DNA from 4 places in the Peribacillus suis genome. Region 4 is predicted to be linked to each of the others. Evidence: a T-box and tRNA genes for the amino acid it is inferred to sense, from the RefSeq annotation. Region 4 holds a T-box; the other regions hold tRNA genes.
What was found. The T-box of region 4 lies ahead of serS (serine--tRNA ligase). A T-box ahead of a tRNA ligase gene usually reads a tRNA of that ligase, here a tRNA-Ser.
Positions count from the first base shown of each region.

Region 1: it has a tRNA-Ser gene. The T-box ahead of serS (serine--tRNA ligase) is inferred to sense a tRNA for this amino acid. The anticodon was not compared.
Region 2: it has a tRNA-Ser gene. The T-box ahead of serS (serine--tRNA ligase) is inferred to sense a tRNA for this amino acid. The anticodon was not compared.
Region 3: it has a tRNA-Ser gene. The T-box ahead of serS (serine--tRNA ligase) is inferred to sense a tRNA for this amino acid. The anticodon was not compared.

Region 1 is NZ_CM182019.1:742,536-745,722, reverse strand. It holds gene AC503W_RS03650 (methyl-accepting chemotaxis protein) at 1-16, opposite strand, end outside; tRNA gene AC503W_RS03645 (tRNA-Leu) at 429-509, opposite strand; tRNA gene AC503W_RS03640 (tRNA-Cys) at 519-592, opposite strand; tRNA gene AC503W_RS03635 (tRNA-Gly) at 601-675, opposite strand; tRNA gene AC503W_RS03630 (tRNA-Gln) at 679-753, opposite strand; tRNA gene AC503W_RS03625 (tRNA-His) at 792-867, opposite strand; tRNA gene AC503W_RS03620 (tRNA-Trp) at 882-955, opposite strand; tRNA gene AC503W_RS03615 (tRNA-Tyr) at 962-1,045, opposite strand; tRNA gene AC503W_RS03610 (tRNA-Thr) at 1,058-1,133, opposite strand; tRNA gene AC503W_RS03605 (tRNA-Phe) at 1,141-1,216, opposite strand; tRNA gene AC503W_RS03600 (tRNA-Asp) at 1,230-1,305, opposite strand; tRNA gene AC503W_RS03595 (tRNA-Met) at 1,311-1,384, opposite strand; tRNA gene AC503W_RS03590 (tRNA-Val) at 1,470-1,545, opposite strand; tRNA gene AC503W_RS03585 (tRNA-Glu) at 1,561-1,635, opposite strand; tRNA gene AC503W_RS03580 (tRNA-Ser) at 1,646-1,737, opposite strand; tRNA gene AC503W_RS03575 (tRNA-Asn) at 1,742-1,816, opposite strand; rRNA gene rrf (5S ribosomal RNA) at 1,826-1,941, opposite strand; rRNA gene AC503W_RS03565 (23S ribosomal RNA) at 2,065-3,187, opposite strand, start outside.
Region 2 is NZ_CM182019.1:3,613,429-3,616,615, reverse strand. It holds tRNA gene AC503W_RS17760 (tRNA-Lys) at 1-37, shown strand, start outside; tRNA gene AC503W_RS17755 (tRNA-Leu) at 50-131, shown strand; tRNA gene AC503W_RS17750 (tRNA-Gly) at 140-214, shown strand; tRNA gene AC503W_RS17745 (tRNA-Leu) at 227-315, shown strand; tRNA gene AC503W_RS17740 (tRNA-Arg) at 325-401, shown strand; tRNA gene AC503W_RS17735 (tRNA-Pro) at 412-488, shown strand; tRNA gene AC503W_RS17730 (tRNA-Ala) at 507-582, shown strand; tRNA gene AC503W_RS17725 (tRNA-Met) at 615-691, shown strand; tRNA gene AC503W_RS17720 (tRNA-Ile) at 702-778, shown strand; tRNA gene AC503W_RS17715 (tRNA-Ser) at 800-892, shown strand; tRNA gene AC503W_RS17710 (tRNA-Met) at 996-1,069, shown strand; tRNA gene AC503W_RS17705 (tRNA-Asp) at 1,076-1,151, shown strand; tRNA gene AC503W_RS17700 (tRNA-Phe) at 1,159-1,234, shown strand; tRNA gene AC503W_RS17695 (tRNA-His) at 1,253-1,328, shown strand; tRNA gene AC503W_RS17690 (tRNA-Gly) at 1,333-1,406, shown strand; tRNA gene AC503W_RS17685 (tRNA-Ile) at 1,411-1,487, shown strand; tRNA gene AC503W_RS17680 (tRNA-Asn) at 1,499-1,573, shown strand; tRNA gene AC503W_RS17675 (tRNA-Ser) at 1,575-1,665, shown strand; tRNA gene AC503W_RS17670 (tRNA-Glu) at 1,669-1,740, shown strand; gene AC503W_RS17665 (ABC transporter permease) at 1,839-2,309, opposite strand; gene hxlB (6-phospho-3-hexuloisomerase) at 2,747-3,187, opposite strand, start outside.
Region 3 is NZ_CM182019.1:302,574-305,760, reverse strand. It holds rRNA gene AC503W_RS01605 (16S ribosomal RNA) at 1-290, opposite strand, end outside; tRNA gene AC503W_RS01600 (tRNA-Gly) at 394-467, opposite strand; tRNA gene AC503W_RS01595 (tRNA-Pro) at 500-576, opposite strand; tRNA gene AC503W_RS01590 (tRNA-Arg) at 584-660, opposite strand; tRNA gene AC503W_RS01585 (tRNA-Leu) at 679-764, opposite strand; tRNA gene AC503W_RS01580 (tRNA-Leu) at 820-901, opposite strand; tRNA gene AC503W_RS01575 (tRNA-Lys) at 917-992, opposite strand; tRNA gene AC503W_RS01570 (tRNA-Gln) at 1,003-1,077, opposite strand; tRNA gene AC503W_RS01565 (tRNA-Asp) at 1,159-1,234, opposite strand; tRNA gene AC503W_RS01560 (tRNA-Glu) at 1,259-1,330, opposite strand; tRNA gene AC503W_RS01555 (tRNA-Ser) at 1,347-1,437, opposite strand; tRNA gene AC503W_RS01550 (tRNA-Asn) at 1,445-1,519, opposite strand; gene AC503W_RS01545 (SprT family protein) at 1,651-2,130, opposite strand; gene cmpA (cortex morphogenetic protein CmpA) at 2,216-2,335, shown strand; gene AC503W_RS01535 (Tex family protein) at 2,411-3,187, opposite strand, start outside.
Region 4 is NZ_CM182019.1:19,197-22,383, forward strand. It holds gene AC503W_RS00080 (D-alanyl-D-alanine carboxypeptidase family protein) at 1-737, shown strand, start outside; T-box leader at 805-1,032, shown strand; gene serS (serine--tRNA ligase) at 1,095-2,375, shown strand; tRNA gene AC503W_RS00090 (tRNA-Ser) at 2,505-2,597, shown strand; gene AC503W_RS00095 (deoxynucleoside kinase) at 2,719-3,187, opposite strand, start outside.

The DNA of each region.
Region 1 (3,187 bases), 720 kb from region 4:
TTAAAGAAATCCCCATACCCAAAAACCCCCTGTTTTACTTCTAGTAATAATATTACAGGATAATGGGTAAGAACGCCTATACTGAACTCTTTATTAATTTAAGCATGTCATTAGAAAATTTCAGGGCAAACCGCCTAAGGTTTCAGCCTAATTCAATAAGTATCGTTTACTAAGAGTATTGCTTTTAATGCTTTGTTAAACGGATATAAAAACGTTTTGGTTCAAATCTTTGATAATCCAATTACATAGTAAATCACAAGTAAGGGGAACGGTCTGAAGTAATTGAAGAATGCATAACCTGAATTGAGAATGGACGTATTTCACATCCTTTCTGACGTATAATCTAAATCTCATGTTTATTAAATAAAAAAAAGACCTCAACAGTTAAGTTGAGATCTTTTTTGTATGACATATCTTCGACCGTATGATACCCGAGGCCGGGGTCGAACCGGCACGCCTTGCGGCACTGCATTTTGAGTGCAGCGTGTCTGCCATTCCACCACTCGGGCAAAATTTGTTGGAGGCGGCAACCGGAATTGAACCGGTGATAAAGGTTTTGCAGACCTCTGCCTTACCGCTTGGCTATGCCGCCAACATTTTTGGAGCGAAAGACGGGATTCGAACCCGCGACCCCAACCTTGGCAAGGTTGTATTCTACCACTGAACTACTTTCGCATATGGCTGGGCTAGAAGGGATCGAACCTTCGCATGACGGAATCAAAATCCGTTGCCTTACCGCTTGGCTATAGCCCATTAATGTTATATTCATTATACCATCATTTTATTGAAAATGGGGCGACTGATGGGAATCGAACCCACGAATGCCTGAACCACAATCAGGTGCGTTAACCACTTCGCCACAATCGCCATAACAATAAAATTGGCAGGGGTAGTAGGACTCGAACCCACACCGGAGGTTTTGGAGACCTCTGTTCTACCTTTAAACTATACCCCTGTAAGATGGTGGAGGGGGGCAGATTCGAACTGCCGAACCCGAAGGAGCGGATTTACAGTCCGCCGCGTTTAGCCACTTCGCTACCCCTCCACGGATGAAACATGGTGCCGGCAAGAGGACTTGAACCCCCAACCTACTGATTACAAGTCAGTTGCTCTACCAGTTGAGCTACACCGGCACTACTATGGTGGCTCAGGACGGAATCGAACCGCCGACACAAGGATTTTCAGTCCTTTGCTCTACCGACTGAGCTACTGAGCCAAACAATTAAAAATGGCGGTCCCGACGGGAATCGAACCCGCGATCTCCTGCGTGACAGGCAGGCATGTTAACCGCTACACCACGGGACCATAGATTGCGGGGACAGGATTTGAACCTGCGACCTTCGGGTTATGAGCCCGACGAGCTACCGGACTGCTCCACCCCGCGATAATAATAATGTTACTATATGCCTCAAGTTTTCGTGTTAAGTGTTCCATTCATAAAGAAACAACTTGATGCTTTTTAAAAGAAATGGTGGAGGATGACGGGATCGAACCGCCGACCCTCTGCTTGTAAGGCAGATGCTCTCCCAGCTGAGCTAATCCTCCAATAAGTTATCGAAATGGTGACCCGTACGGGAATCGAACCCGTGTTACCGCCGTGAAAGGGCGGTGTCTTAACCGCTTGACCAACGGGCCAGGTATTAAATGGCGGAGAGCAAGGGATTTGAACCCTTGAGACAGGGTTACCCGTCTACACGATTTCCAATCGTGCTCCTTCGGCCACTCGGACAGCTCTCCAATATGGCTCCGCAGGTAGGACTCGAACCTACGACCGTTCGGTTAACAGCCGAATGCTCTACCACTGAGCTACTGCGGAACAATACAAGCTTGGCGACGTCCTACTCTCACAGGGGGAAACCCCCAACTACCATCGGCGCTGAAGAGCTTAACTGCCGTGTTCGGAATGGGAACGGGTGTGACCTCTTCGCTATCGTCACCAAACATTGTTGGTTAGCATTTTTTCAAGACATCTATTATTATATCATCTTTTTTAAAAAATGCAAGAAGAAATTTTCATTCCTTCAAAACTAGATAATATCAGAAGGTGTTCATCTTTTTAAAGCGTTGGTTAAGTCCTCGATCTATTAGTATCAGTCAGCTCCACATGTCGCCACGCTTCCACCTCTGACCTATCAACCTGATCATCTTTCAGGGATCTTACTAGCTTGCGCCATGGGAAATCTCATCTTGAGGGGGGCTTCATGCTTAGATGCTTTCAGCACTTATCCCTTCCGCACGTAGCTACCCAGCTATGCCTTTGGCAAGACAACTGGTACACCAGCGGTGCGTCCATCCCGGTCCTCTCGTACTAAGGACAGCTCCTCTCAAATTTCCTGCGCCCGCGACGGATAGGGACCGAACTGTCTCACGACGTTCTGAACCCAGCTCGCGTACCGCTTTAATGGGCGAACAGCCCAACCCTTGGGACCGACTACAGCCCCAGGATGCGATGAGCCGACATCGAGGTGCCAAACCTCCCCGTCGATGTGGACTCTTGGGGGAGATAAGCCTGTTATCCCCGGGGTAGCTTTTATCCGTTGAGCGATGGCCCTTCCATGCGGAACCACCGGATCACTAAGCCCGACTTTCGTCCCTGCTCGACTTGTAGGTCTCGCAGTCAAGCTCCCTTGTGCCTTTACACTCTGCGAATGATTTCCAACCATTCTGAGGGAACCTTTGGGCGCCTCCGTTACTCTTTAGGAGGCGACCGCCCCAGTCAAACTGCCCACCTGACACTGTCTCCCACCCCGATAAGGGGCGCGGGTTAGAATTTCAATACAGCCAGGGTAGTATCCCACCAACGCCTCCACCGAAGCTAGCGCTCCGGCTTCTCAGGCTCCTACCTATCCTGTACAAGCTGTAACAAAATTCAATATCAGGCTGCAGTAAAGCTCCACGGGGTCTTTCCGTCCTGTCGCGGGTAACCTGCATCTTCACAGGTACTATAATTTCACCGAGTCTCTCGTTGAGACAGTGCCCAGATCGTTACACCTTTCGTGCGGGTCGGAACTTACCCGACAAGGAATTTCGCTACCTTAGGACCGTTATAGTTACGGCCGCCGTTTACTGGGGCTTCGGTTCAAAGCTTCGCTTGCGCTAACCTCTCCCCTTAACCTTCCAGCACCGGGCAGGTGTCAGCCCCTATACTTCGCCTTGCGGCTTCGCAGAGACCTGTGTTTTTGCTAAA
Region 2 (3,187 bases), 620 kb from region 4:
AATCAGAGGGTCGAAGGTTCGAATCCTTCATGGCTCATCACTTTTTCATGCGGGTGTGGCGGAATTGGCAGACGCACCAGACTTAGGATCTGGCGCCGCAAGGCGTGGGGGTTCAAGTCCCTTCACCCGCATCATTCATGCGGAAGTAGTTCAGTGGTAGAATACAACCTTGCCAAGGTTGGGGTCGCGGGTTCGAATCCCGTCTTCCGCTCCACTTTTCGTATGTGCCGGGGTGGCGGAACTGGCAGACGCACAGGACTTAAAATCCTGCGGTAGGTGACTACCGTACCGGTTCGATTCCGGTCCTCGGCACCATCTTAATATGCGCCCGTAGCTCAATTGGATAGAGCATCTGACTACGAATCAGAAGGTTGTAGGTTCGACTCCCGCCGGGCGCACCATGTTTTTTTGCGGGAAGTAGCTCAGCTTGGTAGAGCACTTGGTTTGGGACCAAGGGGTCGCAGGTTCGAATCCTGTCTTCCCGACCATGTGATTTTTAATGAAATGGGGCCTTAGCTCAGCTGGGAGAGCGCCTGCCTTGCACGCAGGAGGTCAGCGGTTCGATCCCGCTAGGCTCCACCATTTTTTCAAAAAAAGAAAACTTATATTATTTTGGCGGTGTAGCTCAGCTGGCTAGAGCGTACGGTTCATACCCGTGAGGTCGGGGGTTCGATCCCCTCCGCCGCTACCAATAAATATAAGGACCTTTAGCTCAGCTGGTTAGAGCAGACGGCTCATAACCGTCCGGTCGTAGGTTCGAGTCCTACAAGGTCCACCATAGAATTTTTTTCTTAGCCACGGAGGTATACCCAAGTTCGGCTGAAGGGATCGGTCTTGAAAACCGACAGGGGAGTCAAATCCCGCGGGGGTTCGAATCCCTCTACCTCCTCCATTTTTTTAAAAAGCAACAAGTTGTTTTAAAGCAACCTTACATATTAGGAAGTAAAAAAACAGTATTCATGAAAACTTGATGCAAAATGATTCATTATTACCGTCGCGGGGTGGAGCAGTCCGGTAGCTCGTCGGGCTCATAACCCGAAGGTCGCAGGTTCAAATCCTGTCCCCGCAATCATTAGGTCCCGTGGTGTAGCGGTTAACATGCCTGCCTGTCACGCAGGAGATCGCGGGTTCGATTCCCGTCGGGACCGCCATTTTTTAGGCTCAGTAGCTCAGTCGGTAGAGCAAAGGACTGAAAATCCTTGTGTCGGCGGTTCGATTCCGTCCTGAGCCACCATTACAATTTCATATTACGGCGATTGTGGCGAAGTGGTTAACGCACCTGATTGTGGTTCAGGCATTCGTGGGTTCGATTCCCATCAGTCGCCCCATTTCGCGGGTGTAGTTTAGTGGTAAAACCTCAGCCTTCCAAGCTGATGATGAGGGTTCGATTCCCTTCACCCGCTCCAATATGGGCCTATAGCTCAGCTGGTTAGAGCGCACGCCTGATAAGCGTGAGGTCGATGGTTCGAGTCCATTTAGGCCCACCATATTTTATTGTTCCGCAGTAGCTCAGTGGTAGAGCATTCGGCTGTTAACCGAACGGTCGTAGGTTCGAGTCCTACCTGCGGAGCCATGGGGAAGTACTCAAGAGGCTGAAGAGGCGCCCCTGCTAAGGGTGTAGGTCGCGCGAGCGGCGCGAGGGTTCAAATCCCTCCTTCTCCGCCATTCGGCCCGTTGGTCAAGCGGTTAAGACACCGCCCTTTCACGGCGGTAACACGGGTTCGATTCCCGTACGGGTCATAAAAAGAAGCATACATAAGTATGCTTCTTTTTTTATGACTGTTTTTTCTTATTATAGAAGTATTTTATTAATCGGATGTTTAATAAAATACTTCTATCTATTTAACCGATTGCGTAACGTGCATTCCTACCATAATGATCACTACTATTCCTACGAATACTCTATCAATGTTGAAGTTCGCTGAAGGCTGTGCAATAAAATAGCCTATTCCCCCCGTTGAAACAAACATTTCAGCAGCAATTACACCAACCAAGAACTGCCTGATTCCTACACGTAATCCAGATACAATTTGGGGTAAAGAACCTGGAAGAGCGACCGTAAGGAAAGTTTGAAGCTGAGAAGCTCCGAAAGCCTTTGTCACTCTTGTGAGATTGGGGTCAAGATTCTGTACACCGGACATGGTATTGAGAATAATCGCGAATACACCTGCGAGAAAGACGAGTAATACTTTGCTAGAAAATCCGGATCCCATCCATACCATGATTAAAGGCAGTAGGACAATGCGAGGGGTACCTAGCATTGCGGTTAGAAAAGGATCAAAAGCTTTATACCTAAAGGTTTGTACCATCCAGTAATTAGTCCGACGCCCATCCCTACGAAAGCAACTAGAATGAATCCTACGGAAAAGTTCTTAAGTGTGAATGCCAAGTTTTCCAAAAGTACACCGCTTACAGCTAGTTGATATCCGACCTGTACCATTTGCAATGGAGAACTTAAAAATATAGGATTGATTACTCTAAATTGATAGAGTAACTCCCAAAAGATGAGTACACTTAAGAAGCTAATCAAACCTATATAAGGTGGTCAGCTACATCGTAGGAGTCTTTTTTCTATAAGTTTGATTAAAGGAAGAGACCTTTTATTAGGATGGGCATATAATATGTCTTCCGTCACTGGACGGTATCTTAATTTATAGAATATATAGGAGCCTGTAATCCTTTTACAAAAAAAAAGACCGCAAGTAAATTCAGAAGAATTTCTTGCGGTCTTTTTATATTTCACTTTTTACTCGAGATTTGCGTGTCGGCCATACATTTTATTCGTATTCAATCCCTTTTTATCCATTATCCTTAAAATGACGCTATCGAAGAAAAGTAAGAGAGTCTGCTCAAATAGAGAGCCCATCGGTTGGATTGTTTGGTAATCACCTTCCGACTGGTCTTTAGGTGAACCAGGCAGCTTTATTGAGAAATCCGCCAATTTTCCAATGGTCGATTCGGGGGAAATTGTTACGGTCGCAATGGTTCCACCGATATTCGTTGCTTTCTCTGCTATGGAAATCAAACTTTTTGTTTCTCCCGAACCGGTTCCAAGGATTAAAAGGTCATCTTTTTCGAAGGTGGGGGTGACGGTTTCACCTAATACATATGCATCTATCCCCATATGCATCATTCGCATGGCAAAGGATTTACCCATCAGCCCGGATCTTCCTGCACCTGCTACAAA
Region 3 (3,187 bases), 280 kb from region 4:
CATCGTCGCCTTGGTGAGCCATTACCTCACCAACTAGCTAATGCGCCGCGGGCCCATCTATAAGTGACAGCCGAAACCGTCTTTCCATCTTCTCTCATGCGAGAAAAGAACATATCCGGTATTAGCTCCGGTTTCCCGAAGTTATCCCAGTCTTATAGGCAGGTTGCCCACGTGTTACTCACCCGTCCGCCGCTAATCTCAGGGAGCAAGCTCCCATCGATTCGCTCGACTTGCATGTATTAGGCACGCCGCCAGCGTTCGTCCTGAGCCAGGATCAAACTCTCCGAAGAAATGTTTGACTTGCTCATTTTGCTTTTTTATAGTGTGTGCTCACTCAAAATTTACGTTGGCGCTTTGTTTTGTTCAGTTTTCAAAGAGCAATAATGGTAATAATGGAGCGGGTGAAGAGAATCGAACTCTCATCATCAGCTTGGAAGGCTGAGGTTTTACCACTAAACTACACCCGCATTATATAATTATGAATGATTCCGAGAAATAATGGTCGGGAAGACAGGATTCGAACCTGCGACCCCTTGGTCCCAAACCAAGTGCTCTACCAAGCTGAGCTACTTCCCGTAAAATATGGTGCGCCCGGCGGGAGTCGAACCTACAACCTTCTGATTCGTAGTCAGATGCTCTATCCAATTGAGCTACGGGCGCTAATTTCTATGATGTTATTGGTGCGGCCGAGAGGAGTCGAACCTCCACGGGGTTTCCCCCACTAGGCCCTCAACCTAGCGCGTCTGCCATTCCGCCACGACCGCGAAAGCGACTTCGTAAGTTTAACACCTTTTCAACTTGTTGTCAAGTAGAAAGTTATGCGGGTGAAGGGACTTGAACCCCCACGCCTTGCGGCGCCAGATCCTAAGTCTGGTGCGTCTGCCAATTCCGCCACACCCGCGTAATAAAATGAAAATGGTGAGCCATGAAGGATTCGAACCTTCGACCCTCTGATTAAAAGTCAGATGCTCTACCAACTGAGCTAATGGCTCTAAATGAAAATGGCTGGGCTAGAAGGGATCGAACCTTCGCATGACGGAATCAAAATCCGTTGCCTTACCGCTTGGCTATAGCCCATCAATCAAACTCATTAACAGCTAGGTTAATATTATATCACTATAACATCACTTTAGCAAGAGTTTATTTTTAAAAAAATAATGGCGGTCCCGACGGGAATCGAACCCGCGATCTCCTGCGTGACAGGCAGGCATGTTAACCGCTACACCACGGGACCAGCAAATAATGTTACGAAAAAAAGTGACCCATACGGGATTCGAACCCGTGTTACCGCCGTGAAAGGGCGGTGTCTTAACCGCTTGACCAATGGGCCTTAATTAAAATGTTTCTGGCGGAGAAGGAGGGATTTGAACCCTCGCGCCGCTCGCGCGACCTACACCCTTAGCAGGGGCGCCTCTTCAGCCTCTTGAGTACTTCCCCAAAAAAATGGCTCCGCAGGTAGGACTCGAACCTACGACCGTTCGGTTAACAGCCGAATGCTCTACCACTGAGCTACTGCGGAATAGTGAAAGTTGGTTCCCTTTTTATGCTCAAGGACCTTAGTGGTTGTCGTGAAGAACAAGTTGTTATCTTGTCGACTCTTATGATTATAAAGAGGTTCAGAGTTAAAGTCAAGACATCTTTTTCTTTTTTTTATTTTTTTATTTCTTTTTCTTTAATCCCTTGGTAAATCAACGTTCCTCGGCACTTTCCACAGACAAATCTCGAAGTATCAATTCTTTTTTTTCTTAAATATACCTGCTGACATTGTGCACATATATATTGAATTGTATTCCTTTTCCTCTTAACTTGATTCGAAGGCAAAGGCGAACAGAATCTTGGGGCTCCCGTTTTTTTCAGTAAATGCTTAAAGTCTGCATCCCGGTGCTGGTACCCTTTCTTCTCAAGATGGAGATGATAGTGACATAATTCATGTTTGATGATCCCAATCAATTCTTCCAAACCACGTTCCTCGAAATATTTCTTGTTTATTTCTATATTATGAGTACCAAGCAAGTACCTTCCACCTGTTGTGCGAAGTCGTGGGTTAAAGCTAGCTTGATGCTTAAACTTCCTTTGAAAGTGATTCATCGAAATTTCCTCAACCAATTTTTGCAATTGTTGATTATCCATCTCCCACACTCCTTCCATGGTAACAAGACAACCTATTATAACATAGACTAATAAAACAACAGGAATCTTTGGGGAGGTTAGTGTTATGCCGAAATGGTTTCAAAACCAAATTAGAAGAGCTTTCTATGATAAGGATTATTATCAAGTGAAAATGTTGAATCAATGCTGGTTTTTTTATCAAAAAAAAGAAACGCTACATTTATGATCATGATTCTACTTACGTAGTGTTCGCTCTCCTATAAAAAAACCCCTTCTAAAAAAGAAGGAGTCTTTTCATTCATTAATTTTGGTCCTTAGGTTGTAACATGGTCAGCGACACTCTCTGTTTTTGAGCATCAACTTGTTCCACCCAAACGGTTACTACGTCTCCGACAGCCACAACGTCCATCGGATTCTTTATAAAACGGTTACTAAGTTTGGATATATGCACGAGGCCATCTTGTTTGACGCCAATGTCCACAAATGCACCGAAGTCTACAACATTTCTCACCGTACCTTGTAGTTCCATGCCGGTCTTTAAATCTTCCATTTTCAAAACGTCCTTTTTAAGCAAGGGTTTTGAAAGCTCGTCTCTCGGATCTCTTCCTGGTTTGACCAAATCATCGATGATGTCTTTAATCGTTATTTCCCCGATATCCAACTCATCAGCCAATTCTTTCGGATTTAAGCTGACTAATTGTTTATTCAACTCATCACTACCAAGGTCATCAGAAGTGAAACCGATTTTCTTTAGCATTTTATTCACAGCTCCATAGTTCTCCGGATGGATGGCTGTTTGATCGAGCGGTTCCTTGCCATTTAAAATGCGTAAGAAGCCTATGCATTGCTCATATGTTTTTGCGCCTAGTCGAGGAATCTTTTTTAATTCCTTCCTACTTGAGAACTTTCCTTCTTCTTCTCTCTTTTTGACGATATTTTGTGCAACAGATTTTGATAACCCCGCTACATATTGTAATAGGGATGGAGAAGCGGTATTGACGTTCACCCCTACTTGGTTAACGGCAGTTTCAACCACGAAGGTAAGAGATTCAGATAGTTTTTTTTGGGAAACATCATG
Region 4 (3,187 bases):
CAGCTAAAGATACGGCACTTCTTGCTTATCGTCTAATTAACGACTATCCGGAAGTATTAGATTATGCCAGTATTTCTAAGCTGAAGTTCCGAGATGGAAAAGAGTATTCTAATTTCAACTGGATGTTACCTGGTCTAATTTTTGAATATGAGGGTGTAGATGGACTTAAAACAGGTTCTACAGACTACGCTGGTTACGCTCATACGGGCACAGTCATCCGAGATGGGCAGCGTTATATAACGGTAGTGATGAAATCCACTACTAAAAACGAACGTTTTGCCGATAGCACTAAGCTGATGAATTATGCATACAGTACATTTAAAAAAGAAAAAGTCCTTCCTGCTAATTACGAAGTAAAAGGTAGCAAGAGCCTGGCTGTCGTGAAAGGGAAGGAAGACAGCATTAAAGTTCAATCTAAGAAAGCGATTGAAATGCTAGTCGAAAACGGCGAAAAAGATCAATATAATACTAAAGTTGTAGTTGATAAAAGCAAGTTGAATAAAGATGGTAAGTTAACGGCCCCAATCAAAAAAGGGGAGAAGCTGGGTTATATCGCTGTAACTCCTAAGCAGGGTGAAGATTATGGATTTATTAACAGTGATACAGCGAAAGTCGATTTAGTGGCTGCTGAAACTGTTGATAAAGCTAACTGGTTCGTATTATCAATGCGCGCAATCGGTGGATTCTTCGGTGATGTATGGAGCAGTGTAGCCTCTACGGTTAAAGGCTGGTTTTAATTTTCGTGTATAAAATGGTTGCGTAATGTGTAAAATTATAGTACATTATGGAAAACAATTTGATTTCGAGAAAACCATGACAGGAAAAAGTAATAAGTGCTTCTTTCTTAAGAGAGCCGGTGGCTGGTGCAAATCGGTGTGAGAGTCTTATGAATCCCTCCTGGAGTAAAGTATGGAACGCCTTTACTAGGTTAGTAATTACTTTCGGCTAAAAGCCGTTATCGTGATAAGTGGAAGGTGTTTTTTCGTACACCTTTAACTAGGGTGGCAACGCGGGTTAACTCTCGTCCCTTCTTCAGGGGACGGGAGTTTTTTGCGTTCTCGAGTAAAATCATCAGTAAATAAGGAGGAAATGTAATGTTGGACTTGAAATACGTAAGAAATAACTTTGAAGAGTTAAAAAATGTTTTGCAATTCAGGGGAGAAGATTTGACCGATTTGGGTAAATTCGAGGAACTGGACGTTAAACGCCGGTCTTTAATTGCCGATACAGAAAAGTTAAAAAGTAAACGAAATGAAGTATCTCAACAGGTAGCCGTTTTAAAACGGGAGAAGAAAGATGCAGACCAACTGATTACGGAGATGCGTCAGGTTGGCGATCAAATAAAGGGGTATGACGAAGAACTACGTGAAGTAGAAGCGCAATTAGAGAAGTTGCTCCTTTCTATACCGAATATTCCACATGAAAGTGTTCCTGTAGGTGAAACGGAAGATGATAACGTGGAAATTCGCAAATGGGGTGAATTGCCGGAATTCACATTCGAACCTAAGCCCCATTGGGATGTGGCTGGTGATCTAGGAATACTGGACTTCGAAAGAGCTGCGAAAGTGACGGGTAGTCGTTTTGTCTTTTATAGAGGTCTTGGTGCCCGTTTGGAACGTGCATTGATTAGCTTTATGCTGGATTTACATGTCGAAGAACATGGATATGAGGAAATGCTGCCTCCTTATATGGTCAATCGTGCAAGCATGACAGGTACAGGACAGCTGCCTAAGTTCGAGGAAGACGCATTCAGAATTGAAAGCGAGGATTATTTCTTGATTCCTACTGCGGAAGTACCGGTTACCAACTTCCATCGTGATGAAATCTTGAGTGCCGATGATCTGCCAATCAGCTATGCGGCATATAGTGCATCTTTCCGTTCAGAAGCAGGTTCTGCAGGCCGGGATACACGCGGGTTAATTCGCCAGCATCAATTCAACAAAGTGGAATTAGTTAAATTCGTGAAGCCGGAAGATTCATACGCAGAATTAGAAAAGCTTACAGGTCATGCCGAGAAAGTTCTTCAATTACTTGGATTGCCTTACCGAGTGCTGAGTATGTGTACGGGTGACCTTGGATTTACTGCCGCTAAAAAATATGACCTTGAAGTATGGATTCCAAGCTATGGAACCTACCGGGAAATCTCATCATGCAGTAACTTTGAGGCATTCCAGGCTAGACGGGCCAATATCCGTTTCCGTCGTGAGGCGAAAGGCAAACCGGAACACGTTCATACATTGAATGGATCAGGTCTTGCCATTGGACGGACAGTAGCCGCTCTTTTGGAAAACTATCAACAGGAAGACGGCACGGTCATCATCCCTGAAGTATTACGCCCGTATATGCGTGGTGCGGAAGTCATCAAGCCAAAATAATGTTTAAAATCATAATGTGGACCAGACCCCGAAAAGGGTAATCTGGTCCACTAATAATTATTTTAAAAAAGTGTTCTAAGAGTGCTTGACTTCTTTTGTGAATCGGTGTAATATAATAAATGTTGATACGGAGGTATACCCAAGTTCGGCTGAAGGGATCGGTCTTGAAAACCGACAGGGGAGTCAAATCCCGCGGGGGTTCGAATCCCTCTACCTCCTCCATAACTTATTAATAACCACAGCGCATAAATTGGATATCGTTGTCCCGTTACAGAAATGTAACGGGATTTTTGTTTTCTGATATAACAAAAAAACCATTGGCAACAACGCCAATGGTTTTTCTTTATTTATTACGTAGTAAACGGGTTTGTTCCATGTATTCAGCAATCCGTTTTATAAGAGGTTCGATGCTAGCTTCATCATGCATAAGATCATATTCATTAATGTTTAAACGAAGGACCGGACAGGCATTGAATTGATTGATCCATTCCTCGTAACGATTGTGCATTTCCTGCCAATATTCAATCGGTGTATGCTGTTCCATCGGACGTCCACGTACTTGGATTCGATTAAGGATATCATCGATTGAACCCTCAAGATAGATAACCAAATCGGGGTGGGGGAAGTAAGGTGTCAGCACCATGGCGTTGAACAGGCTGGTATACGTTTCGTAGTCCACTTCATTCATAGTGCCTTTTTCATAGTGCATTTTCGCAAAAATCCCCGTATCTTCATAAATGGATCGGTCCTGAATGAAGCCACCGCCATACTCGAAAATCTTTTTCTGCTCTTTAAAACGTTCAGCGAGGAAA